DNA from 4 places in the Vibrio hippocampi genome. Region 2 is predicted to be linked to each of the others. Evidence: predicted binding sites of a transcription regulator. Region 2 holds the regulator's gene; each other region holds the start of a gene.
What was found. The regulator CRP, encoded in region 2, controls carbon source genes, mostly activating them, when cyclic AMP is high. The targets are predictions, from matches to a motif close to TGTGANNNNNNTCACA.

Region 1: a site for CRP is predicted at 3,409-3,424, ahead of mlc (sugar metabolism global transcriptional regulator Mlc). Genes of this name have one in related genera too.
Region 3: a site for CRP is predicted at 6,916-6,931, ahead of L9Q39_RS03390 (NupC/NupG family nucleoside CNT transporter). Genes of this name have one in related genera too.
Region 4: a site for CRP is predicted at 2,107-2,122, ahead of rppH (RNA pyrophosphohydrolase). Genes of this name have one in related genera too.

The regions. Positions count from the first base shown of each region.
Region 1 covers NZ_CAKLCM010000002.1:1,528,145-1,536,486, forward strand. Annotated here, with positions in the region: gene L9Q39_RS09190 (error-prone DNA polymerase) at 1-801, shown strand, start outside; gene L9Q39_RS09195 (chemotaxis protein CheV) at 1,089-2,030, opposite strand; gene mlc (sugar metabolism global transcriptional regulator Mlc) at 2,116-3,333, opposite strand; gene L9Q39_RS09205 (patatin-like phospholipase family protein) at 3,526-4,710, opposite strand; gene cydH (cytochrome bd-I oxidase subunit CydH) at 4,735-4,827, opposite strand; gene L9Q39_RS09215 (sodium-dependent transporter) at 5,408-6,877, shown strand; gene L9Q39_RS09220 (MetS family NSS transporter small subunit) at 6,880-6,972, shown strand; gene L9Q39_RS09225 (hypothetical protein) at 7,034-7,546, opposite strand; gene ptsG (PTS glucose transporter subunit IIBC) at 7,737-8,342, opposite strand, start outside.
Region 2 covers NZ_CAKLCM010000001.1:391,943-400,284, forward strand. Annotated here, with positions in the region: gene astA (arginine N-succinyltransferase) at 1-228, shown strand, start outside; gene astD (succinylglutamate-semialdehyde dehydrogenase) at 245-1,702, shown strand; gene L9Q39_RS01970 (DUF1338 domain-containing protein) at 1,731-2,534, shown strand; gene crp (cAMP-activated global transcriptional regulator CRP) at 2,652-3,284, opposite strand; gene L9Q39_RS01980 (phosphoribulokinase) at 3,537-4,406, opposite strand; gene L9Q39_RS01985 (YheU family protein) at 4,468-4,686, opposite strand; gene L9Q39_RS01990 (hydrolase) at 4,989-5,957, opposite strand; gene L9Q39_RS01995 (aminotransferase-like domain-containing protein) at 5,954-7,342, opposite strand; gene L9Q39_RS02000 (LysE family translocator) at 7,458-8,054, shown strand; gene L9Q39_RS02005 (TIGR02444 family protein) at 8,044-8,342, opposite strand, start outside.
Region 3 covers NZ_CAKLCM010000002.1:189,898-198,239, forward strand. Annotated here, with positions in the region: gene L9Q39_RS03355 (flagellin) at 1-45, shown strand, start outside; gene L9Q39_RS03360 (hypothetical protein) at 242-688, shown strand; gene L9Q39_RS03365 (ABC transporter permease) at 827-1,792, opposite strand; gene L9Q39_RS03370 (ABC transporter permease) at 1,795-2,922, opposite strand; gene L9Q39_RS03375 (ABC transporter ATP-binding protein) at 2,919-4,508, opposite strand; gene L9Q39_RS03380 (BMP family lipoprotein) at 4,613-5,614, opposite strand; gene L9Q39_RS03385 (TatD family hydrolase) at 6,098-6,868, shown strand; gene L9Q39_RS03390 (NupC/NupG family nucleoside CNT transporter) at 7,074-8,339, shown strand.
Region 4 covers NZ_CAKLCM010000002.1:1,833,728-1,842,069, forward strand. Annotated here, with positions in the region: gene ptsP (phosphoenolpyruvate--protein phosphotransferase) at 1-1,434, opposite strand, end outside; gene rppH (RNA pyrophosphohydrolase) at 1,437-1,955, opposite strand; gene mutH (DNA mismatch repair endonuclease MutH) at 2,578-3,243, shown strand; gene L9Q39_RS10655 (hypothetical protein) at 3,282-3,587, opposite strand; gene L9Q39_RS10660 (DUF1127 domain-containing protein) at 3,804-4,055, opposite strand; gene L9Q39_RS10665 (sigma-54-dependent transcriptional regulator) at 4,598-5,926, opposite strand; gene lysS (lysine--tRNA ligase) at 6,119-7,636, opposite strand; one part of gene prfB (peptide chain release factor 2) at 7,670-8,342, opposite strand, start outside.

The sequences.
Region 1 (8,342 bases), on a different contig from region 2:
TCTCAGCTACTGCAAGATGCCAAGCGCCATAACGTTATGGTTCGTCCTGTTTGTGTGAATCAGTCGTTGTACCAACATCAAGTGACGCCGATTGATGGGCAACTTGCTATACAACTTGGGTTACGACAGATAAATGGCTTAAGTGAGTCGGCAGCGAATAAGTTGGTCGCTCACCGTCCCTGCAAGGGTTATATCGCGATTAGCCAAATCAAGCAGCTCGGTCTCAATCGCCGTGACTTAGAGCTATTGGCTTCTGCGAATGCGATGGCTGCGATTGCTGGTAATCGTTATGCGACTCGCTGGGCAATGATGGATAATTTGGATGAACTCCCCCTGTTTCAGTCACAAGTGGCTAAAGCGGAAGATTTTCATCATCGTCCCTCTGAAATTGAAGATATGCTGGAGGATTTTACCTCAACTAATATCTCGCTAAACCAACACCCCATCACCTTGCTAGACCGTGCAGGTAAGCTCGGCAAATTCACCCGAATGAAGCAGTTAGTCGACAAACCACATAAATCTTTAGTCACCGTTGTCGGTACTGTCACGGGTAAACAATCGCCGGGGACGGCAGGAGGGGTCACTTTTTTTACCCTTGAAGATGACAGCGGTAATATCAATGTCGTTGTATGGCGAGCGACAGCACGCGCACAAAAGCAAGCCTATCTCACGGCTAAGGTACTCAAGGTTAAGGGAATACTAGAACGTGAAGGCAACGTCACTCATGTCATTGCTGGGCAGTTAATTGACATGACACCTCTGCTCAGTGAGCTAAAAGTAACCTCAAGGGAGTTTCATTAGACGTTAAAAAAGGGAGCCAACGCTCCCTTTTTGTCAATCGTATTATAATGTGGATTATAAATCCGGATTCTCTGCCGCTTCCATACGTCGTTTTCTCCACTCCCTGAAAATGAGAAATCCTAGGGTCGATGCGACCTTCCAAGATAACCATATCATTGTAATGTAAAACCTTTCGTCAGCAGTGTACTGTTTACTTTGTTATTTAAATTATATTTATTAAATCGTAACCCGGACGATATTAACACAAAATTGACACAAGTGTTCCACCACTTTGGTGGCAATTCAATTTAAATCAGCTGAGACATGCGCTCTTGCACGACTTCAACCAATCTATCTGGCTGAAATTTAGAAATAAATTTATCACAACCCACTTTGGCGACCATGGCATCATTGAAACTACCACTCAGTGAGGTGTTCAGTGTGATAAACAGATCTTTCATGCGTGGATCATTACGAACCTCATGCGTGAGCTTGTAACCATCCATTTCTGGCATCTCTGCATCGGTGATCATCATCAGTAATTGACCGTAAAGATCAATGCCCTCATCGCACCACTGCTTTAGCAAGTTAAGCGCCATTGCACCGTCATAACACTCGATGATTTCAACACCTAGTTGGCTTAGGGTCGCTTTCACTTGGTTACGAGCTGTCGATGAATCATCGACGATCAATATCTTTTTGCCCGCCAAGTGAGGCAGTAATGAACGGTCAAGCACTTCATCAGAAATGGTGACATCATAATCGATGATTTCTGCCAAAACTTTTTCCACATCAATGATTTCAACCAGTCTAACTTGATCGTCCTCGGTCACCTTGGTGATCGCGGTGAGATAGTTTGCTGGCCCTACCGTTTTTGGCGGTGGCTGAATCTCAGTCCAAGCCGTATTGACGATATTTTTGACCTCACCTACCAAAAAGCCCTGCACTGAACGGTTATATTCCGTAATGATCAAATTGCTATCACTGTTTTTTTCTTCACTCGCTGGAAAACCGATCGCTTTGCGTAAATCAATAACAGGGACAGAAACACCACGTAAAGTCGCAACACCAGTGATGCTGGGATGAGAACCCGGCAATACTGTAAGTGACGGCAGCTTTAACACTTCTTTGACTTTAAATACGTTGATGGCAAAAGTCTGTCGGCTGTTTAAATTAAACATCAACAGCTCTAATCTATTCTCGCCAACTAACTGTGTGCGTTGGTCAACAGAACTTAATACGCTTGACATAAAACTTCCCTTGAAGAATCCTGGCTAAACTCTAACTAATCCTATCGACCAGTACCGATAAAAATTTAACGTCTTAAGCAAAAAATTACCCGTCGATCACTTTCATCAACAACTGACCATCATAGAGTGCTTGTTTAACAAGCGCAGCGCCTGGCATAGTTGCTTGCTTATAAAAACGAGATTCTACTAGCTGTAAGTCTTTGATGTAGACGGGCACACACTGCTCTTCAATACAACGCCATATCGCCGGATACAGAATCGCTTTTGCGTGATTAATCACACCACCGATCAATATTTTCTCAGGGTTAAATAAATTAATCACAATCGCAACCGCGGTACCTAAGTGAACCGCAAGCTTTTCAACAATACTCACCGCTAAAGCATCACCTTGTGCAGCGGCTTCGGATATGGCTTCAACGGTAATGTCTTCACACTGAGCCAGAATCGACGCTTCACCCGCCGCTAAGCGTTGGGTCGCTTCATCGCGGATCGCTTGTGAACTGGCGACTGTTTCCAAGCAGCCTCGGTTGCCACAGTGGCATTCCTTACCCTGCTTATCGACTTGAATATGCCCCAACTCACCAATATTGCCGTGACGACCATACAACACTCTGCCATCGAGGATAATGCCCGCACCGAGACCATGGTGAATAGAGATGAGAACCGAGTTATCGCAGTGCTGGGAGTGACCGTAGAGATTCTCTGCCAATGCCCAAGCACGAGTATCGTTCGCCACAAACACGGGTAGACCGGTTGCATTAAAGATCTCTTTACCGAGGGCAAGGTTTTCTACATTGTAATGTGGCATTTGCAAAACAATGCCTTGGTCTGAATTGACCAAACCGGGCAGCGTTAACGCGATACTGGTTACACGACCAAGTTGTTCACTGTAGCTGGAGAAGAATTCTTCGATTTCGAATAACAGGCGAGCAAGAAAATCGTCTTGATCCACTTCGTGAATTTCAATCTTACTATCAATCATCACCTCGCCACCCAGTTCGTGCAGCGCAATCACCAAATAGCCACGTCCCAATCGAATAGAAAGGAATTGCCAGCCTTGATTATTGGTCTGCAAACCCACCGCAGGACGACCGCGACTTGTCGCTTCCTGAACCACGGTTTCATGGACGAGTTGAGCCTCGATCAGCTCTCGCGTGATCTTAGTAATACTGGCAGGTGCCAAATCACTGAGCTTGGATAGGTCAATACGGGAGATAGGCCCAAATTGGTCTATAAGTTTATACACACGACCAGCATTAATCTGTTTGATATGATCAATGTGGCCCGGTTGAGCCATGTACATTTCGCACTCCAAAAAACAACGACCTACTAATTTTTTTACTTTGCGAACTAATTGTGAAGCCCCTTGATGAATCGCCGTGACAAGTATCACGTATACAAGGATATCTTTGTGGGTCAAATCATGTTCGATGCTGTTAGCACATACTCTGAAGGTAGGTCATTCAAAGTATGCCAAAGGCTATTTACTACTCTATTAACGTCGATTTGCTAAGACCCAATGAGAATCTGAATCCAGCTGCTGTTTATCTCTGATACAGAGTGCCTGATAGCTGTCGATAAATCGATAGCCGGCATCAAGTCCAAGCTGATAGTCATGTAGAATGTCATCGACATTACTGAGCAATGAAGATGATTTTAGCGTCTCAGAAGGCGCTATCTGAAGGACAAAACTGTCGTCTGGCGGTTGATTTAAAAAAGCCTGCGTTAAATCATACGTTTGGTAATGTACCATCAACATATCAGCGATGCCAGAGTCAAACTTCTCTCCAAACATATGGCTTAAACGATAAATGTCGGATGCACCAAATAACCAACGTCCACCGTTAATCAAATTAAGGTGCTGGGCATGAGAATGTTGATTGGCTTTACTCAGTTGAGCCTCGAAGAAGTCCCCCCAATCTTTAGACCACTCGCTCATTTTCTGCTGCCACTGATTTTGCAGTGTTGAAAACGAATCACTCAGCCAAGTTTCGCTAGTACCATCATTATGAATGACTGGCGATGGAGTAAGATCGGATTGCGCATCTTCTGTTCGAATCACCACAATCACACGATTGCCCCGTCGCCATGCTTCCTGTACTGGTATCGCTGCGGATACTCCACCGTCGATATAACTCTGGTCACGCACCACGACGGGTCCGTCGACTAATTGAGGAATGGCACTGGTTGCTACCAAAACATCAAACCAATCATGCTCAAGCATAGGCAGGTATTGATCCTTTAAACTGCAAAAATCGGTGACGGCGGCAAAGGCTTGGCGATTGCCTTTCACTCTCTGCCCCATATCAATATCAAGTTGATAGGGATAAGCACTGATTTTATCGAGCGCCCAACGCATATCCAAGTACTGCTTGCGGCGAATAAAACCAAAGAGATTGAAGAAGTTAGAATGAGTGGTCAGGTCGACAATAAAAGATTTGCCCAGACCGGGCTGCCGAGAAAGAAATGCGCATAGATTGAGCGCCCCAGCGGACGTTCCATAAAACTCATCGAAAGGGTCAAAGTTAGAAAGCAAAAAGGCATCGAGTACGCCTGACGTAAATATGCCTCTTTGCCCGCCTCCTTGAGCTACCAGTGCCGTCTTACCTAATGAGTATTGGCTAAATAGGTTGTTATCAATGACGGTACGGGTATTGGTAATTAGCCCGCTATTCGTCATAGACTGGTTATCGCCATAGACTGGTTAGGCTGACATTACAGCGGCTAAACCAAAGGCAATAATGGTAGCAAAGCTGATTGCTGTAATCGTTAAAGCCAGTTTCAAATCATATTCCATAACGCCCCCAAAGAAATGTAATTGGTATGTTAAAATAGTAACACACTTGGCTATTCTTGCTTATATAGCGGCGAGATTGTGATGTCACGATCACGTTTTAAACAAACAGTGCGCAGGCGATATATTAAGCACTATTTTCATTTATCCACTTTAAATAAAGCATTTGTTATAAGACTAATAAACTGTAACTAACAAACCTATTCGCACTATAAACCACATGCAAACCAAACACCTTTAAAATAAAACCATAAAACCCACTCAAAACAGCATAAAACTCCAAACAATACCACTTAAAGCAATAAAAGCATCTATTGCCATCCAGAAAGAACATGGGTAATCTCACTGCTACGCATAGATGATAGATTCAATTTATGCAAACCAACATGAAATTTATTAGACTTAACAACTAAATTATCCGCAAAACAAGAAATAAAACTCCGCATAATTGGCATTTACACAAATAAACATTTAAGTGTAGGGAACATACCCTCAAAAAAGCCAAACAGTGTTTTGTTTCAATACCAAATTGTTTTGCGATACTCCATAAGTCTGTCACAGATATGTTATAAAGGAGTTAACAATGAAACGAGAGCAGTGGGGATCCCGTGCTGGATTCATCCTTGCCGCAGTAGGTTCTGCGATTGGATTAGGTAATATTTGGCGCTTCCCATATATGGCCTACGAAAACGGTGGCGGTGCTTTCTTTATCCCTTACCTTTTTGCCATGATTACCGCTGGTATTCCATTTATGATCCTAGAGTTCAGCATGGGTCAAAAATATCGTGGTTCTGCACCTAGAACATTAGCAAAAATCAATTCCAAATTTGAGTGGCTTGGCTGGTTCCAAGTGGGTATTGCTGCCGTTATTGCCGTCTACTATGTGGCGGTTATTGGTTGGGCTATCTCCTACTTCGGCATGTCGTTTACCCAAAGTTGGGGAGCGGATACTAACGCTTTCTTCTTCGGTGAATACCTGAAGCTTGGTGATAACTCACCAACGAAATTAGGTTCTATCCAATGGAATATTGCTGCAACTATGGTGATTGCATGGGGTATAACCTTTGCAGCGATTGCCGGAGGCGTAAAAGCAGGTATTGAGCGTGCTGCAAAAATCATGATGCCAGTTCTATTTATCATGGTTGTGCTTCTAATCGGACGTATGATTTTCCTACCGGGTGCGCTAGATGGTGTGAACTATATGTTTGAACCTGACTTTAGCAAAATCTGGGATGTGAAAGTATGGGCTGCGGCTTACGGTCAGATCTTCTTTACCCTGAGTATCGGTTTTGCCATCATGCTGGCCTATTCAAGCTACTTACCAGAGAAATCAGACATCACCAACAACGCGTTTATGACTGTGTTGATCAACTGTGGTTTCTCTATCCTAGCGGGTATCATGATCTTCTCTGTTCTTGGCTATATGGCTCAGGAACAAGGCAAGCCATTAACGGAAGTGGTTTCTGCGGGCGTTGGTCTAGCATTTGTAACGCTACCAGCCGCGATTAACCTGTTACCTGCACCGTATATCCTTGGTCCACTATTCTTCTTCGCATTAGTGATTGCTGGTCTTAGCTCGCATATCTCTATCATGGAAGCCGTGACCTCTGCCGTGATCGATAAGCTTAAATGGCGCAGAAACAAAGCCGCTACCATCATCTGTGGCTCTGGTTTGGTTATCTCGCTCGCCTTTGCAACGAACGGCGGTCTACTGCTGCTCGATCTTGTTGACCACTTTGCTAACAACATCGGTATCGTCACCAGCTGCTTTATCGAAATCATCCTAATGGCATGGTTAGTGAAAATTGCTGATGTTCGTGAGTACGTCAATAAAATTTCTGACTTTAGCATCGGTGTTTGGTTTGATATCAGCCTACGCTTTATCACACCGGTTATTCTAGCGATTATTGTTGCAACCAAGTTCTACGCTCTATTTACTGAGGGCTATGGCGGCTACGCACAATCTGAGTTAATGCTTCTAGGCTGGGGTCTAATGGCTCTACTTGTCGTGGTCGGTGTGATCATTAACTTCACTAGCAAAAAGGAACAGTAATTATGACTGCAAGCGCAATTTTTATGATGGTGTTAGGTCTAGGTATTACCTGGGGCGGTGCAATTTACTGTATCCGTAAAGCGATGAACAAGTAAGTCATCGTCACACTGAAATTTGCAAAAAAGCCAGCGTTTGACGCTGGCTTTATTTATGCAGCTAAAACCGATATCGAACACCAAACCCTGCATTAATGCCAAGCTCTGCGCTATTATCAGCAAACATGATGTTAGGGGACAGTTGAGCATAGCTGTCCCATCGACGGGCAAAAGGAAGCTCCACGCCCAGAGTGACACGGGGACCCACCTCTTCAAACTTGTAAATCTGACCACCAGCACCAATAAACCAATTAAACGGCACATCTGAACCAAAGCGACCTCGATCGAAAATATAGTCCACTGCCAAGCCATCATTACCTGCTGCGACATTCACCTTACGGTTAAATTGCGCCACGACACTTAACCCTTGATCCAACCCCATTCCCAATTTGAAATCAGAGAGACTCGAGCTTGAACTGCGACTTGGCTGCCTTTGACTCTCACTAGGCGCTTTACTCTCAGTAGACGTTGGTTCAGTAACAATGTGCCAATCCTCATTTCCTTGGGCTTGTGCCCCATGAAATGAACTGGCAATAGAGGTGATCGTGACAAGAGTCAATGCTAAAGGACGCATAAGATAAACTAGCCTATTGATTAAGTGTGAACGATTTATAAATGAAGCGTTGGCAGTTTAAATAATGAGGAAAGCGACTTGTCATCGCTGTGCAAGGGGGAAGCAAGAAACAGGCTATAACCGTCCAATCAATAAGCATAAAAAAAGGGAAGCTGATGCTTCCCTTGATAACTGATACTAACGCTTGGAATTAGTGGCTACGAATCCACTCATCCATTTCAGTTTTTAGGTTGTCAGATTTGGTACCAAAGATAGCTTGAACGCCACCTGATACAACAACGACACCCGCCGCACCTAATTTCTTAAGTTTATCTTGGTCAACCGCATCGGTATTCTCAACCGAAATACGCAGACGAGTAATACATGCGTCTAGGTTAGTAATGTTTTCTTTACCACCGAAGGCTGCAACAAGTTCACCTGCCAACTCAGAACCAGACGCCACTGCCGCAACTTCATCTTCAGTTTCATCTTCACGACCCGGTGTTTTCAGATCAAGCGCTGCGATCACTGTGCGGAATACGAAGTAGTAAATAGCGGCGTAGACAAGACCGACACCAATCATCAGACCCAGTTTCTGAGCATTACCAGAAAGCACGATGAAGTCGATTAAACCGTGCGAGAATGAAGTACCGTGTACGAAACCAAGCATGTTAGCAACAACGTATGCAGAACCCGCTAGTAGTGCGTGGATTGCATAAAGTAAAGGTGCAACGAATAGGAACGAGAATTCGATTGGCTCTGTAATACCTGTCAAGAATGACGTTAGTGCTGCAGAAGCCATGATGCCCATTACTTT
Region 2 (8,342 bases):
GTGCGAAATATTAACGCCGTTCGGGATTCGTTTAAGGTTACCGTGAAGATCGCATCGCACCAATCGAACAGTACCTACCTGATAGCCAATACCTCGTTTGAGGATTTCAGAGCCACAGCGGCAACGGCGTCAGTGGATAGAGAGACGGGAATCGCTCTGCTCTCGGCAGAGGTTGCTCAGGCGCTTAATGTCGCTGAGGGTGAAAGTGTCCGTTTGTTGGCTCAATAATAGATAGGAACGTTTTATGACTCAATGGATCGCAGGAGAGTGGTTAGAGGGCAAGGGCGAAGCGTTTACTTCTTTGACACCTTATAGTGAGGAAGTGATTTGGCAAGGCAATAGCGCCACTCAACCACAAGTAGAACAAGCGGTATCAGCAGCCCGTCAGGCGTTGATTGCATGGAAAAAGCGCCCTTTCAGCGAGCGTGAAGCTATTGTTGTTAACTTTGCTGAAAAGGTAAAGCAGCACAGCGAAGAGATCGCAATAGCTATTGCCAAAGAGACGGGTAAGCCTTTGTGGGAAACGCGTACTGAGGCCGCGGCGATGGCGGGTAAAATTGCCATTTCTATTCGAGCCTATCATCAGAGGACCGGTGAATCACAGCGCGAAGCGGCAGGCAATCAAATCGTATTGCGCCACAAACCGTTGGGAGTCATGGCTGTTTTTGGTCCTTACAACTTTCCTGGTCATCTTCCTAACGGTCATATTGTGCCTGCTTTGCTAGCGGGCAATAGTGTGGTGTTCAAACCTTCAGAGCAGACTCCGTTAGTGGGTGAATTAGCGATGAAGCTTTGGGAGCAATCAGGCTTACCCAAAGGTGTCATTAACTTAGTTCAAGGTGGCAAAGAAACCGGTATTGCTCTTGCTGCGGCTAAAGGTATTGATGGGGTGTTATTTACCGGTAGTGCTAATACGGGGCATCTACTTCATCAACAGTTTGCTGGTCAGCCAGATAAGATGTTAGCGCTGGAAATGGGGGGCAATAACCCTCTGGTCGTCAGTGAAGACTATGGTGAACTGAATGCGGCGGTGTATACCGTTTTGCAATCGGCCTACATTAGCGCGGGTCAGCGCTGCACCTGTGCTCGACGTCTGTATGTACCTGTTGGTGATAAAGGGGATGCCTTGGTCGCGGCGCTGAGTACGTCAGTTGCAAAGATTGCCGTTGATCAGCCCTTTGCTGACCCTGCACCGTTTATGGGACCTCAGATTTCGTCTCAAGCTGCCGATCATATTGTCCAAGTGCAGCAGGATTTAGTGGCATTAGGGGCGCATGCTTTAGTTCCCGCGATGCGTAAACACGCCGCTTTTGTGACTCCGGGGCTGATTGATGTCACCGCCGTCACAGAGCTACCTGATGAAGAATACTTCGGTCCTTTGTTGCAATTGGTACGTTACCAAACCTTTGAACAAGCGGTAGAACTGGCTAATGATACGCGGTTTGGTTTATCAGCAGGGTTAATTTCTCAAGACGATGAACAGTGGCTGTACTTTGTCGACCATATCCGAGCTGGTATCGTCAATCGCAATCGACAGCTAACAGGGGCAAGTGGCGATGCCCCCTTTGGTGGACCCGGTGCCTCTGGAAACCTCAGACCGAGTGCTTTTTACGCCGCTGACTATTGCGCGTACCCAATGGCGTCGATGGAAGGTGAAGCCACGGTATTACCAGAAACACTCAGCCCGGGAATCGAACTCTAATGTAATCTATGAGATCTATTTTATCTATGTGAGGTGCGTCATGGCAGTAGAACAACTGTTTAATCTTTTGTGGCAAGACTATATCGCTCGTCTATGTCCATCCGCTCACCAAGTGCAGCAACTACTGCAAGAGGATGAGGCGTTAAACAATGATCATATTGCCTTGCGTACCTTTAACCTTGCCCCTGTGGGGATAGAGACGCTGGCTAAGCCATTTATTGCCTTGGGCTATGAGGTAGTTGGTCACTATAGCTTTGCAGCTAAAAAGCTCGATGCTATCCATCTACAACATGCCGATCTCAGTTTGCCAAAAGTGTTTATTAGTGAACTAAAAGTTGAACAGTGTTCGGCGGAATTACAGGACATTGTTCATCGTTTGGTGAAACAAATTGATCGTTCGACACTGCAATCGTCAGCCTTTTTGTTCGCTGGTCGTCTTTGGGATTTAAGCTTTAGCGATTATCAGCAACTAGCTCAAGAGAGCGAATACGCTGCTTGGCTTGCCGCACACGGTTATGGCGCGAATCATTTCACCGTTAACGTCAATCAACTGCAGCGCTTAACCAGTGTTGAGCAGGTTAACCAACGATTGGCAGAGTCAGGTTTTACCATTAATCAATCTGGCGGTGCTGTGAAAGGCAATCCCAAGGTAATGCTTGAGCAATCCTCGACCATGGCAGATATGGTAAGCGTTAGGTTTCAAGATGGAGAGCAGACGATTCCCGGCGGTTTCTACGAATTTGCCAAGCGCTATCCCACAGCGGAAGGACCGTTGTATCAAGGCTTTGTCACTGCGTCCGCGGACAAGATATTTGAAAGTACTCATCAGTAGTTGCAACAGAACGGTCGTTGCGATAAACAGCGAAATACGACCCGTGATTGAATAAAAAAATCCCCAACCTTTCGGTTAGGGATTTTTTATTACACGATAAATATACGCGATAAATGCTTAGCGAGTACCGTACACTACGATGGTTTTACCATGCGCAGAAATCAGGTTTTGCTCTTCTAGCATCTTCAGGATACGACCAACGGTCTCACGAGAACAACCCACAATCTGACCAATCTCTTGGCGAGTGATCTTGATTTGCATGCCGTCTGGGTGAGTCATCGCATCCGGTTGTTTAGCCAGGTTCAATAGCGTTTGTGCAATGCGACCCGTTACGTCTAGGAATGCTAGGTCACCAACTTTTTGGCTGGTAACTTGAAGACGACTTGCCATCTGTGCAGATAGACGCATTAGAATGTCAGGGTTAACTTGGATTAGCTGGCGGAATTTCTTGAATGAAATTTCAGCGACTTCACAAGGTGATTTTGCACGAACCCAGGCAGTACGCTCTTGGTCTTCTTCAAATAGACCAAGTTCACCGATGAAGTCACCTTGGTTAAGGTAAGACAAGATCATCTCTTTGCCTTCTTCATCTTTAATAAGTACCGCAACAGAACCTTTTACGATGTAGTAAAGCGTTTCTGCTTTTTCGCCCGCGTGAATAAGCGTGCTTTTTGAAGGGTACTTATGAATATGACAGTGTGATAGGAACCACTCTAACGTTGGATCGGTTTGAGGTTTACCTAGAACCATATATCTCTCTTCCTCTGCGGGTTAGCTTGCTGCTTTCCATATTGTTAGCAAGGACACAATAATGCCTACTAGCATAAAAGCATGGTGAAGTCAGCGCAAGCCGACTTCTTTATTGATAAGAATAGTAGCGCTTTTTTAGTCTGATTTCTTGATTTTAATCGTATCAAATCCACATTTTTCTATACAAAAATGTGCTTATGATCACGGTATAAAAAAACACCATGTCCACTCAGGCATTTTACCTGAGAAGCCCTAGCCAATTTTACCGGTTTCGATAAGTTGTTGGAGGATGGGGCGAACAATTAATTCCATTGCGAAGCTCATTTTTCCACCAGGAACAACAATGGTGTTATGACGTGACATAAACGACCCCTCTATCATGGCGAGTAGGTACGGGAAGTCAACATTCTTAATGCCCCTGAGGCGAATAACCACAAAACTTTCATCCAGACTTGGAATGCCCTTGGCATTTAACGGGTTGGAAGTATCAACGGTTGGCACTCTTTGGAAGTTGATATGGGTGCGAGAAAACTGTGGCGTGATGTAGCTGAGATAATCATCCATCGAACGCACAATTGAGTCAGTCACCGCTTCTCTTGAATGTCCACGGTCTCGCGTGTCTCGGACAAACTTCTGAATCCACTCTAAGTTGACAATCGGCACCATGCCGATGAGCAAATCGACATGCTTTGCTGCATTGACCTCGCCGTCAACAACCCCACCGTGAAGCCCTTCATAAAAAAGAACATCTGAGCCTTGCAGTAGATCTTGCCATGGCGTAAAGGTGCCGGGCATCTGATTGTAAGGAACTGCCTCATCAAAAGAATGCAGGTAACGGCGATATTGACCTGTACCATCTTCACCATAGGTTTTGAAGAATTGCTCCAAACCTGGGAAATCATTGGCTTGCGGACCAAAGTAACTGATGTGTTTGCCTTGTTCTTTAGCTTTACGTATCTCGACATCCATTTCTGGGCGGGTGTAGCGATGAAAACTATCTCCTTCTACAAATGCCGCTTTGACGTTCATCATATTAAACATTTTTCTGAACGCTTCTGATGATGTTGTTGTCCCCGCGCCAGATGAGCCGGTGACAGCAATGATAGGATGTTTTGCAGACATAACACTTCCTGTGTTGGAACTAAACGATAGTCTCGATTAGATTCAATAGTGGGTTGAGGGTTCAATAATTCAGCGAACGACTCGATTTAATATCAAAGGTCTCATGGAGTTCCGAGTAGACGATGACCGCGTCGCCGTTGCTTAACTGCTGTTTTACGGATGTGATTTTTTGTTCTAGCGAGCTTTCTATTTCTCCGTAATCCGTCCCTTCTCTCAATACAAACTCTTTGAGCAGGTTATCCAATGTATCAGGATTAATCTCTTGCCAAGGGATGATCATCTTGTTTCTCTTTATGTTTTGACAGCCAATGGTTTTAACTGCAAATGGTTTTGACAGCAAATGGCTATGACAATGAATTGTTATAACAGCGAATCAGTATTATCGCGACTCGCTATTCAAGCTAACGTTGCTGTTGTTGTCGTTAAGAAACCCAATTATATACCGAATCGCCAGCAAAGGCAGAGGAGGTATTGGAAAGGATTCTAGCAACTTGCAAGTGACCGTTAAAATTGAGTCGAAGAAGCAGTATAGAACATACGGCTCAATCTGCCTTGTTATGCGGCACTGGTCTAAGGTCTCCGCTAAGTAAAACTTTGATGCCATTCAGGCAGTATCTGCTCCAACCAAAATTGAGGCTGCTTAAGGCTGCCAGTAACAAATCCCACATGTCCACCATGTTGCTGTAGGCAGTAGTGAATATTTTCAGGCAGTGGTTGTTTTGGGATCACGGCGTCCGTCATAAAGGGATCGTCCTTAGCATGGATAATCTGGGTCGGGATCGTGATCTCAGATAGGCGAGCGAGACCAGAACATTGCTGATAATAGTCATTTGCGTTGCGAAAGCCATGCAGTGGCGCGGTAATCAGATCATCAAACTGGTACAGTTTACGCGTGCTGTTGATCTTTTCCGGAGTCAGTCCCAGTTCATTATTGAGCAGCGTGATTTTTTTCAAACTGTTTTTCTTCATCGAGGTGAGCAGATAGTTACGATAAACTTTGGAAAACCCCTGTTCAATTCTCTGTGAGCACGCCGCTAAGTCAAGCGGTGCTGACACCACACTGGCTGCTGTTAACTTGGTGTCATCTTGATAGTGAGCAAGATAATTCACCAGCATATTGCCCCCCAAACTGATGCCGACTGCCACCTTGTTACTGTTTGGATAGCGCTCGTCCAGCATCGTCAGAAAGTGTCTTGCATCGCCAATTTCGCCCGAATGATAACTGCGAGCTAAGCGATTCGGTGTTGGACCACAGCCTCGAAAATGCATCATGACCGATAGCCATCCTTGTTGCGCGAAAGCATGCATCAAGCCATTAGCGTAGGGGCTAGAAAAACTCCCCTCAAGTCCATGAAACAGCACAAAAATAGGCTTGTTAAGCTCGTTGTTAGGTTGTTCACTCCAAGCCAGTTCCACAAAATCACCGTCGGGGGTTTCCAATGTTTCCCAGTGAGGTGTAAACAGGGGCCGACGACGAACGATGCGCGGAAGCAGGGTTTGTAGGTGAGGGTTGCGAAGCCCTTTTGCTGCGATAAAGCTGGGTTTTGTCATAGTGTAAACTCGCCTGTCGGTGTGTGATTTAACAGTGTGACTAGGGTGTCTAGCCCGCGACGCATCTGTTCAATGCTTTGTGGAGAACTGAGTGACAAGCGAATCGCTGGTGTCACAGCATTGCCCGGTAGTGCAAAGAGTTCACTGCTTTTCACGTTGATTTTGTTCATAGTGGCTTGGGCAATAAAATCGCTCAATCGCCAGTGTTGAGGCAGCGTTAACCATAGATGAAAGCCGCCTTGCTGGACGGTGAATTCGAACCCTTTGAGTTTTTGTACTGCAATTTCTATTCTAGCGTTCATTTCTTGTTTGATGATCTGCAAACTTTTGTCTGCATCACCTTTGGAAAGCATCTCGCAGGTCAAGGATGTCAGTAACGGACTGACCATCCAGCAATGATTTTGTAGGGTGCTCGTTAATTGTGGATACAATCTCTCGGGGGCATGGATAAAGCCTACCCTTAAACCCGGAGCCAAAAACTTAGAGAAAGCCCCAATATACAGCACGGACTCTGGCGCTAGGTTAACCATGGGCTCGGGGGCATTGTCTAGCAATAGGCTATTGATATCATCTTCAATCACGTAGACGTCGTATCTCTTGCAGATGTCGAGGATCTCTCGCCTGCGCTGTATTGGCATCACTGCGGTGGTGGGGTTTTGTAAGGTTGGAATGAGATAGATCAATCGAGGTGAATAACGTTTGCAGCACAACTCTAACGATTCGGGTAAGACACCATACTTATCCATCTCAACCCCTTTTAGGGTGAGTTGGTTTTGCTTCGCCACATTGATGATCCCTGGATAGGTGTATTGCTCAACGAGGATCGTGTCTCCCGCGCGACTAAAGGTATCCAAGATCAGTTGGATGGCGTGCTGGGCACCTGAGCTAAACAACATGGATTGCGGATTGAGATGGATCTGCTGCGCCCTCATCCAATTACATACCACCCCTTTGTGACTCTCGATGCCGGTTGGGGATTGATAGAGCATGATTTGATTGAGGTGTTGTGGTGAGGTGGCGATGCGTTGCATCGCGGATTGCAACATATCGCTGCGATCAAACCGTGGTGGAATATTGTATCCCAAATGGCACTCTAATTCGTCACTGGGATCTTGTTCAAATGCCCAACTCGGCTTGTTGTGATCAACAACAAAGGTGCCAGCACCCACTCGGGCTTCTATGTGTCCGCGGCGCTCCAATTCAGCGTAGGCTCTTGTGATGGTCCCCACGGTGACCTCAAGCCGATCCGCAAGCCAGCGATGGGTGGGTAACTTGCTGTTGCTTAGCAAGGTTCCGTTGTCGATCCTCGCACCAATTTGATCGGCGATCTGTTTGTAGATCGGCACACTACCGTGTCGGTTAAGTTCCATTTCTTCAATTGTCATGGTGACAATAAACCTTTTGCATCAATTCAATCCCATTGTTATGGTTATTTTGTCGACAAAAAGCGTATTTTTCAACCTTTATCTTTAAATTGTACCCATACAATAAGGGGCGAACATGGACAGTGGATTTGTTTGGGCGGTAGCCCTATTTGCGATTGTGATGGTAGGAACACCTGGACCGAATAATGTTATGTTAACGAATTCGGGCGCTAACTTTGGCTATATTCGGTCGATCCCGCACTTCATCGGTATCGGTGTTGGTCTTATTAGCTTGCTGCTGCTTAATGGTGCGGGACTCGGGGTTGTGTTTACTTCTTATCCTGTGGTGCAAGAGGTTCTGAAATGGTTAGGCAGTGCTTATCTGTTGTATCTTGCTTGGCGAATCTTGACGGCTAAGAGAGGGGCGGAAGATGAGGCGGAAGATATCAAACCGATGAACTCCTTTGAGGCTATTTTATTTCAATATATTAATCCAAAAGCTTGGATGATGTGTATCACCGCAGTCAGCTCGTTTTCTCTGCCGGGGGAGCAGTATTGGCAATCTCTAGCGGTTATTTGTGCCACTTTTTTACTGGTGCAACTGCCAACTTCTTCGGTATGGGTGGGGTTTGGAATTGTTATTCGTCAGTGGCTGTCAACCCCCTTGGCGTGGCGTCGCTTTAACCGCGTGATGTCGTTACTAACGGTGCTGTGTATTGCGTTTATTTGGTAGTGTCAGCGCCATCATCAAAGTGTTGGCATAGGTGATCAGCCCCTAGTTCTTGGCAGTACATATCGACTAAGTGTGAGGCGGATGTAGTGGCTAAGGGCAGGCTGTTAATGGTTTCAATAAGGTGGGATTGTTGCAGCTGCTCAAGGGACAATTCGAAATTGAGAGCCTCGCGATAGAGGGTATCGGTAACCTGTGTTTTTAGCTGTTTACGCAGTTGCCGATATTGAGCCAGTAATTGTTCACTGGCATCAAGGCTGGCTTTTACTTGCGGCCATTGCTCTAAAGTAA
Region 3 (8,342 bases), on a different contig from region 2:
CAAGCGAAACAGGCACCAAACTCGGCACTAAGCCTACTTGGCTAATCGTTTTAGCGTTGATTAGACAGAGAAACCAGAGCTTCGGCTCTGGTTTTTTTATAATCTCATTGGCAGTCAAAGGCTTGCATCTTGCAGATGTCTAAATGAAATTTGTAATATTTTCTCATATTGTATAAATTGCATATAAACGGGTTGATTTAGATAAAAATGGCTTAAGTGTAAGATTAGTCAGGAGAAAATAATGAAAATTAAGGGATTAACGATCGTATTGCTTGGATTGTTGGCAGGTTGTGCGCAGAATGTAGCCAATAGTTCTAGTGAAGAGATGGCGAAAAGTTATGTCGCCATACCCAGTGACAAAGCGTATTTAGATAAGTCAAAACAAGCCGCAGTACAAGAGTGCGCTGAGTTAGATTACACAACGCAATCGACCAATTTGACTTGTAAGGTTGTCTCTGACACGGTGATTTTTCGAATAAAGCTCAAGGCAAGATACGAATGGACCGCAGGCTTTGATTTTACGCGTATTAAAAATCATTATAAGCATCACTTATTCTGTGCGGATATCCCTTGGATTCAAGATGCACTTAAGTCAGGTATGGCATTTCAAATTCAAGCAGTGGGCAAGGATCAATCTGAACTTTTGGTTCTAGAAGATTGCGGTATTAATAGAGTCGATGTCACATAACCTGATGGAATCGCCCCTGAGTGATTTAAGTAGTGACACTCGCGACAAGAGATAATAAAAAAGCGCTCAATTTGCATTGAGCGCTTTTTTTATCGCTGTGATTTTTATTGCTATGGTTTTTATGGCTATAAAGCGGTATTACTCACGTTCTTTGCTGTAAGGCACGCCGATCGCTTTCGGGGCGACTGCTTTACCAATAAAGCCAGCCAATAGGAACACGGTTAACACATAAGGTATCGCTTCAATCGCCTGTACTGGGATTGGGAAGTCACCAATCTTCACACCTTGCATACGAATCGCGAGTGCGTCTAAGAAACCAAACAGCAGACAGGCTCCCATAGCCGTAAACGGACGCCACTTACCAAAGATAAGCGCAGCAAGCGCCATATAGCCTTTACCCGCACTCATGTTAGGAATGAATTGCGCCGTTTGAGCAACAGAAAGGTAGACACCACCAATACCGACCAAAACGCCACAGATGGCAACCGCAGCATAACGCATACGCACCACTGAGATGCCCGCCGTATCGACAGCTGATGGTGACTCACCAACCGCACGCAGACGAAGACCAAAACGCGTCTTGAACATTAAGTACCAAGCCGCAGGAACAATCAGCACAACCAGATATTCAAGTAGAGAGTGACCACTAATGAGTTCTGAATAAAGCAGACCCAGAACAGGCACATCCGCAACCGCATCAGCACCCGGAAGCGTGATAGGAGGGAAGCGCGCATCACCTCTTAGTGATGGTGTTTGACCACCTTGGCTAAACCAGTAGCGACCAAGGGTGATGGTTAAGCCCGCCGCCAAAATGTTGATTGCCATACCACTGACGACTTGGTCGCCCTTATGGGTGATAGAAGCAAAGCCGTGCAGCAGTGCAAGTAGGACAGAAATACCAATACCGGCACCAAGTCCCATCCAAGCAGAGCCCGTCACATGAGCGGTCGCCGCACCGGCAAATGCAGCCGCCAGCAATTTACCTTCAAGGGCAATGTTAACGATACCTGAACGTTCACAGAACATACCGGCGAGTGCAGCTAGAATTAGCGGCGTCGCTACACGAATGGTAGCATCAAGCATTAGAATAATCGTTTCAAACATGATTATGCTACTCCCTTCTTAGACGGTGTGTTTGAGCCAAGGCTGGCAATTTTTAGGTAAGCTTTTTCAAGCTGAGGTCTAAACATATGTTCAAGCGCACCAGAGAATAGGATCACCAGACCTTGTAGTACCACGACGATATTGCGGTCTACGCCATATTCGAAGCTAAGCTCTGCACCGCCTTGATATAGGAAGCCGAACAGCAAACTGGCGAGCAATACACCGATTGGGTGGTTACGTCCCATCAGTGCCACGGCAATCCCGGTAAAGCCAAAGCCTTCAACGAAGTTCAGCTTGATCTGGTGTAGTTCGCCTTGTAGAACGTTAAGACCAAAGAAGCCCGCCAACATACCTGAAATCAGCATGGTGAGAACGATGATCTTGATATATTTGATACCAGCATAGCTTGCCGCTGAAGGATTCGCGCCAACCGAACGGATTTCATAGCCCCAACGTGTGTGCCAGATAAATAACCAAACAAATACACAGCATAGAAGCGCAAAGATAAAGCTGAGGTTTAGCGGGCTCGCTTCCATTTGAATACCAAATACCGACATGATTTCATGCATTTTTGGTAGCCAACTGGAGACAGCAAACACTCGACTCTCTGTCGCCATGGTATTTTCTGGTTTTAGGATTTCAACCAATAGATAGGCCATCAAAGATGAGGCGATAAAGTTGAACATGATCGTGGTAATAACAATGTGCGAACCGCGTTTAGCCTGCAGATAGGCTGGAACAAACGCCCATGCCGCACCGAACAAACCTCCGACAACCAAAGCCACAGGGAACGTGATATACCAAGGGGCATATTCACCCAGTGTTAAGCAGACGATACCAATACCAAGACCACCAATATACGCCTGACCTTCACCACCGATATTAAATAGACCAGCATGAAACGCGACGGCAACGGCTAAGCCTGTGAAAATAAAGCCTGTCGTGTAGTACAGGGTATAACCTGCACCCTCAGCATAACCGAAAGCACCCATCCACATGGTTTTCGCGGCATCAATAGGATTGATATCGATATAGATAAACAATAGGGCAGACACTAGAAAAGCAACGAGTACGTTGATTGCTGGAAGCAGTGCCATATTTACCCAAGCTGGTACTTTAGCTTGGCTCATGAGTGATCTCCTTGAGATACGGTATTCGCTTCACTAGAAGCGGTTTTCTGAAGATGCTCTGGCATAATGTTTGCCATCATCAAGCCTAAGGTCTTTTCATCAGCATCGGCGATAGACACTTCGCCGACAATGGCACCGTCAAACACCACAAGAATGCGGTCGGCAAGGCTGAGAATTTCATCCAGTTCTACAGAGACCAACAGCACCGCTTTGTCGGCGTCACGCGCCGCAATGATTTGCTTGTGAATGTACTCGATAGCACCGATATCCACGCCACGGGTCGGTTGACCGATCAGAATAACATCGGGGTCTTGTTCCATTTCACGAGCGATGACCAACTTCTGCTGGTTACCACCGGAGAAGTTAGCGGTTTTGAGCGTGGTATCGTTAGGGCGCACGTCCCATTTATCCATGCTCTGTTGACAGGCTTGTTTGATCGCTGCTTTATTTTGCAATAAACCCTTGTTGTATTGCGGAAGATGATGAAAGCCAAGGATATAAGCTTCTTGTGCTTCAAACTTATTGATCAGTCCCTGCTTATGTCTATCTTCTGGAATATGACCCACACCCGCTGCGCGGACCTGCTGAGGATCCAAAGCTTGAGTTGCAGAAATGGTTTGACCGTTAAGCTCAATTTGACCTGAGTGAGGTTTGGTAATACCCGCCAGCAGATTTAAGATCTCTGATTGACCGTTACCCGATACACCAGCAATACCGACTACTTCACCCTGTTTTACGCCAAAGCTCACACTTTTAACGCGCTCAACGCCAGCGTCATCAAAGTACTGAAGGTCAGTCACCTTAATTAGTTCTTTCTTCGGTGCCGCTTCTTGTTTATCCACTTTAAGGCGGACTTTGCGACCCACCATAAGCTCAGCGAGTTGCTCTTTATCGGTTTCTGCCGTAACGACATGAGAAACCATTGCGCCTTGGCGCATCACAGAGACATTGTCGGTGATCGCTAATACTTCTCTTAGCTTATGGGTAATGATCATCACTGTCGTACCTTGGGCACGCAGTTTGTCTAAAATTCGGAATAGGTGATCCGCTTCCTGAGGAGTGAGTACACCAGTAGGTTCGTCTAGAATAAGGATCTTAGCGCCACGATATAGGGCTTTTAAGATTTCTACACGTTGTTGAAGTCCAACAGGAAGTTGCCCAACAACCGTATCAAGAGGTATTTCCAATCCATAGTCGTCAGCAAGTGCTTTCAGCTTCTTGCGCGCTTTTCCTAAGCTTTCACTTAACTTCCAACCATCTTCAGCACCAAGAACGATGTTTTCAAGCACAGTGAATGTGTCTACTAACATAAAGTGCTGGTGCACCATACCAATGCCAGAGGCAATCGCTTCTTGAGAGTTGGCAGGTTTATAGGTTTGACCGTTGACTTTCATGGAGCCAGAGTCTGCGTGGTAGAAGCCGTATATAATACTCATTAAAGTCGACTTACCAGCACCATTTTCACCAATGATGCCGTGAATAGTGCCTGCTGGAACTTGTAGATTGATTGCTCGGTTTGCGTGTACCGCACCAAAACGCTTATCAATGTTTTCCAGTTCTATGGCAAATGAGGAACCTGTTGTCACTAGATACAGCCTTACAGTTAGACGCCGCTGTTTTTAGGCAGCGGCGTTATTACAGTTATCTATCTTGTTGATAAATAGATATTTTAATCTAAACCCAGAGAGGTTTAGAAGTTACAAGTGTTGTCAGACATGTAGTCATGAACGTTGATCTTACCTGCGATGATGTCAGCTTGTAGCTGATCTAGGTAAGTTTTCATTTCTGGCGTGATCAGATCTTTGTTGTTGTCATCGTATGCCCACTCAACCGCACCTTCTTTAAGACCAAGAACTTTGATACCTGCAGTCCAAGTGCCTTTTTCTGCTTCTTCCCAAGAGTTGTAAGCAGCAACACCCACTTTCTTAACCATAGACGTTAGCATTGTGCCTGGTTGTAGGTGGTTTTGGTTTGAGTCAACACCGATAGCGAATTTACCCGCATCTTTTGCAGCTTGGTAAACGCCCATGCCAGTACCGCCCGCTGCTGCGTAGATTACGTCAACACCTTGAGAGAACTGAGACTTAGCAAGTTCTGAACCTTTTGCTGGGTCAGCAAACGCAGCAGGAGTAGAACCGGTCATGTTTTGGAAAGTTTGGATGTTAGGGTTTGCGTATTGTGCGCCTTGACGGTAGCCACACTCAAACTTACGGATAAGAGGGATGTCCATACCACCAACGAAGCCCACTTTGTCAGTTTTAGAGGCTTTTGCAGCCAATGCACCAACAAGGAAAGAACCTTCGTGCTCTTTAAACACGATAGATTGAACGTTTGGCTTATCAACAACCATATCAATGATAGTGAATTGAATGTCTGGGAATTCAGTCGCTACTTTTTCTACAGCAGATGCCATGTTGAAACCAACAGCAACGATAGGCGTAAAGCCACGTTGAGCTAGACGACGCAGACCTTGTTCACGTTGAGCTTCGTTTTGAGGTTCAAACTCACGAACAGCCACACCCTTGTCAGCTTTGTAAACTTTAACGCCGTTTTGGAAAACTGCTTCGTTAAATGACTTGTCGAATTTACCGGCAGTGTCATAAACAACAGCGGGTTTTGCTGCAAATGCACTGAAAGAAGAAACTGCCACTGCGAGAGCAGACATTTTTATAAGTGTTTTTTTCACGATCATTTTCCTTGTTAAAGCCTGAGGCCTAAATGTTTGATGTGCTTTTTTAATCTGGTCGGCGTGGTTAAAATTAACCGAATGTCAACGTAACCAATTACTCCAGTAAGTACTGGAGCCATTTTGACGTTTTCAAGCCTTAGTGCGCATTTTATCGTTTGCTTAGTGATAAATAACAATTTATTACATACTAATGTGATAATGATCACCTTTTGCCTAAATGAAAAGGTTATTTTGTGACCGTCAATGACGCTGATGTAAACTGCTCTTTAATGAAATCGATTACATTGAGTGGGGTGTTTTAGTACTTTGCGTGGTGTTTTAGCCAAAGAGGGCTATAAGTTAGTACAAGTAGCGCCTAAACTAAGCGGATTATACTGATTAAAATGTCGAGTTTTCGGAAGCCAGTTTTTAGAAAACCCTCTTTGAACCTCCGCTATAGAAAAAACGCTTTTTTAGAGATGATTTTGTAAATACAGAGTACTTCCTATGATCGATACCCATTGCCACCTAGATTTGCTTGCGGAACACCTGTCTTTAGATACGGCGTTAGAGGATGCCAATGCGAGTGGGGTGAGCAAGATCATTGTCCCTGCGGTGAATAGTCGCAATTGGCACAAGGTATCCGAACTTGCTGGTCAATATGAACAAGTCTATTTCGCTTTAGGGATCCATCCCTGCTTTATTGAGTCGGGCTCAATATCAATCAACGCATTGCAAAGTGAGTTGCACCAACAACGAAATAATAAAAAATGGGTGGCTGTTGGTGAGTGTGGTTTAGATTTCTATCACAACAGAGATGACGAAGTGCAACAAAAGAAGCTATTGATCGATCAGATTCATCTTGCTAACGACTATGGTAAACCCGTATTACTTCATTGCCGCAAGGCCCATCAAGATTTGATCAAGATACTAAAACAGCATCGACCTCTCTATGGCGGAATAATTCATGGTTTTAGTGGTAGCTACCAGCAAGCTTTGGACTATATTAATTTAGGTATGCACATAGGCGTTGGCGGTGTAATTAGTTACCAGAGAGCAAAAAAAACCAGAGCAACCATAGCCAAAGTCCCTTTAGATTCCATCGTCATCGAAACTGACTCGCCAGATATGCCACTAAGTGGTTATCAGGGGCAAGTGAACCAACCTAAGAGGACAAAGTTGGTGCTAAATCACTTGATTGAGTTGCGAAGTGAAGGGGAGCAAACGGTTACGTCTACGGTTGAGCGGAGTACTAGTGGGTTGTTTTCTTTTTGTTAATTAATTTTATTTATTTAGTGATGCAAATAGGCGTATGAATGCCTTTATGTGATCTATGTCTCATTTTTAAATGTATGAGATATGCGTGTGCGTAGGAAGTGTGATTTTACCACTATTTCTTTTTTTCAGTGTTTGTATAATCGCCGCAGACTTTAGCTTCTACACCTTTTTACACCACACTTTAACTATAAGGAAGTCATAAACTATGAGCTTGTTTATGAGCCTGGTTGGTATGGTGGTACTGATCCTGATCGCAGTACTACTATCAGACAACCGCAAAGCAATTAACGTTCGCACAGTTGCAGGTGCGTTTGCAATTCAATTCGCACTGGGTGCATTTGTTCTTTACGTTCCTTGGGGACAAGAATTATTAAAGAGCTTCTCTGATGCTGTTTCAAGCGTCATCAACTACGGTAACGATGGCACATCATTCCTATTTGGCGGTTTAGTGTCAGATAAAATGTTTGAAGTCTTTGGCGGTGGCGGTTTTATCTTCGCTTTCCGTGTACTTCCAACACTTATCTTCTTCTCTGCCCTTATCTCAGTGCTTTACTACCTTGGCGTGATGCAATGGGTGATCAAGATTCTGGGTGGCGGTCTTCAAAAAGCATTGGGAACGTCTCGTGCTGAATCTATGTCAGCAGCGGCAAATATCTTTGTTGGTCAAACAGAAGCCCCTCTGGTTGTTCGTCCTTTCGTTCCTAAGATGACTCAATCTGAGTTATTCGCTGTGATGTGTGGTGGTTTAGCCTCTATCGCGGGTGGTGTTCTTGCTGGTTATGCGTCAATGGGCGTGCCAATTGAGTACTTAGTTGCGGCTTCTTTCATGGCGGCACCGAGTGGTCTTCTGTTTGCAAAAATCATTAAACCTGAAACCGATGAGCCGATTGAGCAGCTAGACGATATTGATGCAGAGGGTGCAGACAAGCCAGCTAACGTTATCGACGCAGCCGCAGGCGGTGCATCTGCAGGTTTGCAACTGGCGCTGAATGTCGGTGCTATGTTGATTGCGTTCATTGGTCTTATCGCATTGCTCAACGGTATGTTAGGTGGTCTTGGCGGTTGGTTCGGTATGCCGGAGCTTAGGCTTGAACTTATCCTTGGCTGGATCTTCGCACCTCTTGCATTCCTATTGGGTGTGCCATGGTCTGAAGCCACTATCGCGGGTGAGTTTATTGGTCTAAAAACCGTCGCGAACGAGTTTGTTGCTTATGCAAGTTTTGCTGAATATCTAACGCCAGAAGCACCTGTAGTTCTGCAAGAAAAAACCAAAGCAATTATCTCATTTGCACTTTGTGGCTTTGCTAACCTATCTTCTATTGCCATCCTACTTGGTGGTTTAGGTAGCCTTGCGCCAAAACGTCGCGGTGATATTGCACGTATGGGCATCAAAGCCGTTATTGCAGGTACTCTTTCTAACCTAATGGCTGCGACCATCGCAGGTTTCTGCTTGAGCCTAGCTGCACTATAATTG
Region 4 (8,342 bases), on a different contig from region 2:
CTCTTCGGAAGGAAACTTTTGCTGAGTTAAGAAAGCAATTTCCGTACGGTACAATCCAACACCATCCACATACTGATTCACAGAGATACTGGTATCAGCACTTAACCCCGCGTTGAGCATGACCTGAATACGGTGTCCATCTAAAGTACAAGCCTCTTCAGAAACCGTCTTGTCCACCATCGCAGACAACTCTGACTCTTCGGAAACCAACTCACTGTATTCAGATAACAAATCTTGGCTAGGATCTGGGTAAATCTCACCACTATAACCATCAACAATGCCCACTTTGCCACTAATCAGCTCAGGATTAATGTTGACGCCCATAATCGCGGGGATGCCCATCGCTCGCGATAGAATCGCCGCATGGCTATTAGCAGCGCCATCCAAAGAGACAACCGCTAGCAATTGTTCTTTAGGAATTGAAGCTAAAATAGAAGCGGTCAGTTCCTGCACCACAAGAATAACCGGCTGTTCAAAGTTGTGAACAGGCTGTTCGGTATTTTGCAAGAAGAACAGTAAACGTTGCCCCAGCTCTTTAATATCTTGAGCACGTTCCCGTAAGTAAATATCCGACATCTTGGCAAAGCGATTGGCGTAGCTTTCTACCACTTGTCGCAATGCCCAATCCGCACGATCACCTTTGGCAATTTGAGCTTTTAAGTCTTTGCGCAGCATGGGATCGTTGAGCAAGTGAGTAAAGAGATCAAAGATCGCCAGTGCGTCTTTGTTCAACTCAAGATCCAACTTCTTACGCATACGCTTAAAGTCTGCGAGCGCATTCTCTATCGCCAGCGAAAGTAGCTCTTGTTCTCGGAGGATATCGAGTGTTGATGCTGGAAATACCTGACTTAAGTCCGGTTGGGTATTGTCCCACCACAAAGGGCCAATTGCCACGCCAGAAGACGCTGGGATACCTTTGATCACCGAGACTCTATCACCATCAAAAAAGCTTTGCCCTTGCGCGGTCGCATGAGCAATGATGACCGCGACCTGAGCCGCGAGCGTGACCAAGAATGATTCTTCCATTTCATCAAATTGACGAGAAGATTTTTGCTGGATCACGAGAACGCCCAATACTTGCTTACGATGGATTATGGGCGTTCCAAGGAATGAGTGATATATGTCTTCCCCAAGTTGAGGGAAGAACTTAAAAGAAGGATGCTTAGCCGCTTCGGCTAAGTTGATAGGCTCTGCTGTGCGTTTTACCAGTCCCACCAAACCCTCATCAAAGCCAATGTGGATAGTATGACCGGTAAACCTCAAGCCTTGCGTGGCCATCAGTTCCAAACGCTGTTTTTTTTCATCCGCAAGATAGATGGTGCAGCACTCTGTATTCATGGCTGCACACGTCTGTTTTACCAAGATTTCGAGGGCGCTATGAACTTCCTCTGCCTTAGAAACATGCTCAACTATATCCCGCAGTTGCGATAGCATTTTTACCCTCTTTGGTGTTTACGCTTACCTTTAAATTTACGCTCTTTAAAAGGCATCGCCAACGATGCAAACTCTTTCATCGCTCGACGATATACATCTCTCTTGAAAGAAACGACTTGTCTCACTGGATACCAATAACTCACCCAGCGCCAACCATCAAACTCAGGGGTTTTAGCACGCTGCATATTGATTCTCGATTCCTCGCAATCCAAGCGCAATAAAAACCATTTCTGTTTTTGCCCAATACAAACGGGTTTCGAGTCCCAACGTACCAAACGTTTAGGAAGTTTATACCTCAACCAGTGGCGACTAACAGCAACGATTTTTACATCGTTTTTTGTCAATCCAACTTCTTCGTATAATTCTCGGTACATGGCTTGCTCAGGCGTTTCGCCTTCATCGATTCCACCTTGTGGAAACTGCCATGAGTGTTGTCCGTATCGTTTAGCCCAGAAGACCTGACCATGGTTGTTACAGATTACAATACCAACATTAAGTCGGTAACCATCGCCATCTATCACTGGCCAACCTCAATTAAATTTTCATTAACAGTGATTTTTCCACATATCCCCTAGTTGAGCAAACTAAGTAACACGTAAATTTGAACAAATCCTATTAATTCGCACCACTTGGGATAAGTTTTCTACATACCGGTAGTTATCAACACACAAATGAGAGCTAGCCCTCATTTATTCACCTTTTCTGTGAATAACTATGTGAAAAATCACTGATCTTTCAACAATATTGGTATTAACAAAAAGAACAACACAAGCCTACAATCGAGAGGTTTAATTTAAAATTATTTAAAAACAACAAGTTACATTCAATCAACAAACAAAACCACTCGGTACTATTTAATAAAAAAACGACCACACTTAGATCGGTCAAAGATCAACCAGGATGCTTTTTATCCACATTAGAATGGCGTACTTTTAATAAACTCGCCTATAGTCAAGCAAAATATCACTCAAAACCCCTGTTTTTTTATACAGAACTCGAAAAGTCATACTAAATAGAAATAAACGCTGTGGATAAGTTTGGTGGCGATCGATCTTTTACCAAAATTGATCTTTTTTTGTACAAGCCGTTTTAACTATTCGTGTTAATATCTCGCTCATCGCATCCTATTTTCTTAATTACGGTATGAAAACCCCTCCAAGTTCAGAAAAAGAACTCATCCAACGAGCTCGTGATATTGCTGGCTTATCATTTGGTGAACTGGCACAAGTCGCACAGATGAAAGTGCCCGAAAGCTTAAAGTATGATAAAGGATGGGTAGGACAACTACTTGAGTGGCATCTTGGCGCCACCGCTGGCAGCAAACCAATTCAAGACTTTCCCGAACTCGGTATAGAGCTAAAAAGTATTCCTATTGGCTATAACGGTAAACCCTTAGAGTCGACCTTTGTTTGTGTCGCACCACTTACCGGCGTTCATGGCTTAACCTGGGAAAAGAGCCACATTAGAAATAAGCTATCACGAGTATTATGGTTACCTGTCGAGGGAGAAAGAGACATTCCTGTGACTGACCGTTTAGTCGGCTCACCTTTAATTTGGAGCCCATCAAAACAAGAAGAGTTGCAACTCAAAAATGATTGGGAAGAATTAATGGATCTCATTGCTTTAGGCAAGGTCAACCAAATCACAGCCCATACAGGAGAGATCTTGCAGATCCGCCCTAAAGCTGCTAATAGTCGAGTTAAAACAGAAGCTTATGGCGTAACTGGACAACCAATAAAAACGCTACCAAGAGGCTTTTACTTACGTGCCGCATTTACGTCGTATATTCTACAAACCTATTTTATTTAATTAAAAACAACCTTACTCGGGTAACTCAAAGAGACGCTTCAATACAAACTGAGCTCTATATCATAATAGTCGGATAAGCTTTTACTCGTATCGGTCCTATCTCCACGGTGAAGCCGTAAATAGGCTTTCTGTAGCCCCATGGTATAGAGTGTTTCTTTCACTGAATCAATCGAATCAAATTCTAAAGCGTGTTCGTTGTCTAAAATGGGTTCAAGTTTATGTTTATATTCCACTGCCAATAAATAATGTGAAATATCAGCACAACCAATCACAAATACCTTAGGTGGTTGCTGTGAGTCTTTATACTCCCCTCTTAACCACTGATCGAGCTGATGTTTTTGCATTTACCACCCCCTCATTATTATTATGAACAATACTAATGTTTATACCCAAGTTACCTTAAGATGCAGAATTCAAAGAAGCAGAATTCAGAGCTAATTTGGGTATAGAGCAATGTTCATAGACAAGTTTAGCCAATGTTGACAAAATTTAAATGAATGTAACCACGATTCTATCCTTTAGAGGAATGCGGAAGGAGGCAAGCCTCCTTCCGCTATGAGTTACGTCGTCAATCTCGCATAGAGAACCCGACGAAGAAGACGAACTTTACGCTCGGCGATAATATCTGGAGCCTTTGAGTCACCCAGAGGTCTACCTGTTTTATCAAAGCCAATATCTTTCATCAGATGTTCACTGTGCAGAGGCAAGTAGTAACGATTACGTCGTACACGGCGTTTCCACTCACGTTCTTGTGTATGAATATCGGCTTTAATTAAGCATGTTGCTAGCGTTAAGTAGATTGAAGTTCGCATAGGTTTTCTCCTAAATAATAAGTATTTTGAGGAGAGAAATAGCGTGCAAAATTAGAGAAGACTCATTAAGACTGCTATTTCCGCAGCCCCAATGGTTACGGATATATTATGCGTGTTTGTTGGCAAAATCCTGCATGAACGCCGGTGACAATGAATCCCACGTCACGGTTAATCGATCACATACAGTTTTTAGCAAACTCATAGGTGTAGCATGCATGTACATAACTACTACGGCGTCAGTATCAAAACAGATAATATTTTTCATGGTACTGTGCCTCCTATTCGCTTAATAATCCTTGGAAAGATGAGTTTATTTTTTAAACTCAGGCGTATTTTTATACGTTGTGGTTATAATTTCAACACTTGAGTTATATATAATATAAAAACAAGATATTCGTCCATAAATATGTCCGAACTATGGAAGTTACCAGTTTAATATAATAAAAAAGCAGCTCATTTGCATGCGCTGCTCTTCTTGGGTATATACCCAAGTTACCTCAAGATGCAGAGTTCAGAAGTAACTTGTGTATAGTCGCGTTGATTTAAAACGTCTCTTCCGCAATCAAACTGTGTTTATTGAGAAGACGATACATGGTGGCTCTAGAAATTCCTAACTCCTTCGCAGCTTGAGTCACCTGACCATTGTAGCTATCTAGCACCAAAATCAGCGCATCACGTTCTGAGCGCTCTCGAATACTCTTCAAACTACGTTTGCTCGAGAAGGTTCCCGGTAACTCAAAATGGGAACTTGAGAGTTCTTCACTTTCTGACATTAACACCGCGCGTTTGATCTGGTTAATCAATTCCTTAACGTTGCCCGGCCAGTGGTAATAGCTCAACGCCTTAATCGCCTCTTCATCAACGGTTTTTACCGGTGAGTTAAATTCTTTCGCGAACTGTCCAATATAGTAATTCACTAATGGCGCAATATCAGTAGCTCTTTCTCTTAGACTCGGGACATTGATTCGTAGCACGTTAATGCAATGGAAAAGCTCATCGTTAAATTTGCCATCACCTAGCGCTTTTTCAATGTCAGAGGAATCAGCGGCTAAAAGCCTAACATCAAACTCGCGAATCCCTTTTGCAGTTTCAATTTGACCATCTTGATAAAACTTCAACAGATTCAATTGCTGCGGCATCGGCAGGGTAAAAATATCATTCAGTAGAATGGTGCCACCGGAAGCTTGCTCTAACAGTGAGACCTTATCCGGATCATGCATTCCAAAAAATTCATTCTCAAATCGAGCATTGGAAAAGGCACGGCAGTTAATAGCAATAAAGGGTTTTTGAGCCCGGGAAGAACTCTTATGTACCGCTTTAGCGACACTCTCTTTTCCAGCACCGACTTCACCATGAATCATGATACTGACGTCTGTTGGCCCGATACGCTTAATCTGGTCACGCAGTCTTCTAATCGGCAACGAGTGACCCACAATGCCAAGTTCACTCTCATTATGGCTGTTTGGCCATACACGCTGCTCCAACTTCAGCATACCTAACTGATGACCAATCGTACTGACTAAACGTGCATCAGGTACGGGAGTTGTGAAAAAGTCGATACAAAAGTTAACAATAAATTGGCATATAGTATCGGAACTTAGCTGCGACTCACGGATAAAAGCAATCCAACGCACCTGCTTGTGAGAACTCACTAATTTAGCTATGCCATTGAGGCTGAAGTCATCTCTTGTTAAATCAACGACACCAATACACGGACCTATATCAGAAAAAAACGCGTCTGCTTTTCTCAAGTCTGAACATTGGCTACAACGCCACCCCCCCTGCTCCAGTACCGACAACCAGGGCTCATAAGTGCCCCCGACGACAACCAATGAACCTGGAATAGAATCCATACGAAAATCAACACCCATTAAATCTTCCTTATTCTCTTGATTGTTCTATTTCTATCCATAGAAACCTAAATATGATAACAATTTTAGTTTACCGTTTTGTCTCATATTTAAGACTAGTGCAAGTATTAGAACTTCGCGAACAAGATGCTGAACTTTAGTTAAAAAAAAAGCCTCTCCAACTGGAGAGGCTTTTAATATCAGAGTGTTATCTTACTGCTGTGGGCGCATAGCTGGGAACAGGATAACATCACGAATAGTATGCGTATTGGTAAATAGCATCGCTAAGCGATCAATACCAATACCTTGACCCGCTGTTGGCGGCAGACCGTGTTCTAGTGCAGTAATATAGTCTGCATCGTAGTACATCGCCTCATCATCACCCGCATCTTTCGCGTCAACTTGAGCTTTAAAGCGTGCATCTTGGTCTTCCGCATCATTAAGCTCAGAGAAACCATTTGCCACTTCACGACCACCGATAAAGAATTCAAAACGGTCAGTGAAGAAAGGGTTATCGTCGCTACGACGTGCCAGTGGAGAAATGTCCGCAGGATAACCCGTGATGAAAGTCGGCTGAATAAGTTGCGGCTCAGCAGTTTCACCAAAGATTTCTTCCAACAGTTGACCACATGTCCAGAATGACTCGACTTGAACGTGGACAGATTTCGCAATCGCCACCATCTTGTCACGGTCTTGCAGGTCTTGCTCTGTGAGTGCTTGGATTTCTGCATGTTCAGGGTTGTAATGCTTAATCGCTTCAAACATGCTCATGCGAGTATAAGTACCACCGAACTCTACGGTTTCGTCACCGTAAGGCATCGAAGTAGCACCGAGAACGTCCATCGCAACCGTGCTTAGCATCTCTTCAGTCAGATCCATCAGATCTTTATAATCAGAGTAGGCTTGATAGAATTCCATCATCGTAAATTCTGGATTGTGGCGAGGTGATAGACCTTCGTTACGGAAGTTACGGTTGATCTCGAATACGCGATCAAAACCACCGACAACCAAGCGCTTCAGGTATAGCTCAGGCGCAACACGCAGATACATATCAATGTCCAACGCGTTGTGATGAGTGATAAACGGACGAGCTGTCGCGCCGCCAGGGATCACATGCATCATTGGTGTTTCCACTTCTAAGTAACCCTTAGAGCTCATAAAGTTACGAATCGAAGAAACCAACTTAGAACGCACGATAAAGGCGTGACGCGAGTCTTCGTTAACGATCAAGTCGACATAACGCTGACGGTAACGCATCTCTTGGTCAGTCAGACCGTGGAACTTCTCTGGTAGAGGACGAAGTGCTTTAGTTAGCAACTCGTACTGCTCCATGTTGACATAAAGGTCGCCTTTACCCGATTTATGCAAGGCACCTTTAACACCAACGATGTCACCAATATCAAGACCTTGATATTTGTCTTTCAACTGTTTCTGTACATCTTTAGCTGCATAAGCTTGTATACGACCTGACGTTTCTTGAATCACCAAGAAAGGACCACGTTTTGCCATGATACGACCTGCAATCGCAACAACATGGTTCAGTTCTTCAAGCTCTTCTTTCGTCTTTTCACCAAATTCTTTTTGTAGGTCACCCGCGAGTGCATCACGACGAAAATCGTTAGGATGCCCGTTCGCTTTACAGCTGGTACGGATTGCATCCAGCTTAGCGCGGCGTTCTGCAATCAGCTTGTTTTCTTCTTGTTGGTTGTCGTTCTGAACAGCATCAGTCATTTTCGATCTATCCCGTTTAAATTGGTGAAAAGCTTACAAGCCTGATTTTAGGCTAGCTTCAATAAATTTGTCTAAGTCGCCATCAAGTACGGCTTGGGTGTTACGATTTTCAACACCGGTGCGTAAATCTTTGATACGAGAGTCATCTAGTACATACGAGCGGATTTGGCTGCCCCAACCAATATCTGATTTGGCATCCTCATTCGCTTGTTTTTCAGCGTTTTGCTTGTGAAGCTCTAGCTCAAACAGTTTTGCTCGCAACTGCTTCATCGCTTGATCTTTGTTCTTATGCTGAGAACGGTCGTTTTGACACTGAACCACTGTATTGGTTGGAACGTGAGTAATACGCACCGCTGATTCTGTGGTGTTTACGTGCTGACCACCCGCACCCGAAGCTCGGTAGACGTCGATGCGTAGATCCGCCGGATTAATATCAATCTGAATGTTGTCATCAATCTCAGGATACACAAACGCCGAAGCAAATGAGGTATGTCGGCGACCACTTGAGTCAAACGGAGACTTACGCACAAGTCGGTGAACACCGGTTTCAGTGCGCAGCCAGCCATAAGCGTATTCGCCACTGATGCGTACCGTTGCGCCCTTAAGACCGGCAACTTCGCCTTCAGAAACCTCAATCACTTCCGTCTTAAAGCCTTTGGCTTCTGCCCAACGAAGGTACATACGCAGCAGCATTGAAGTCCAATCT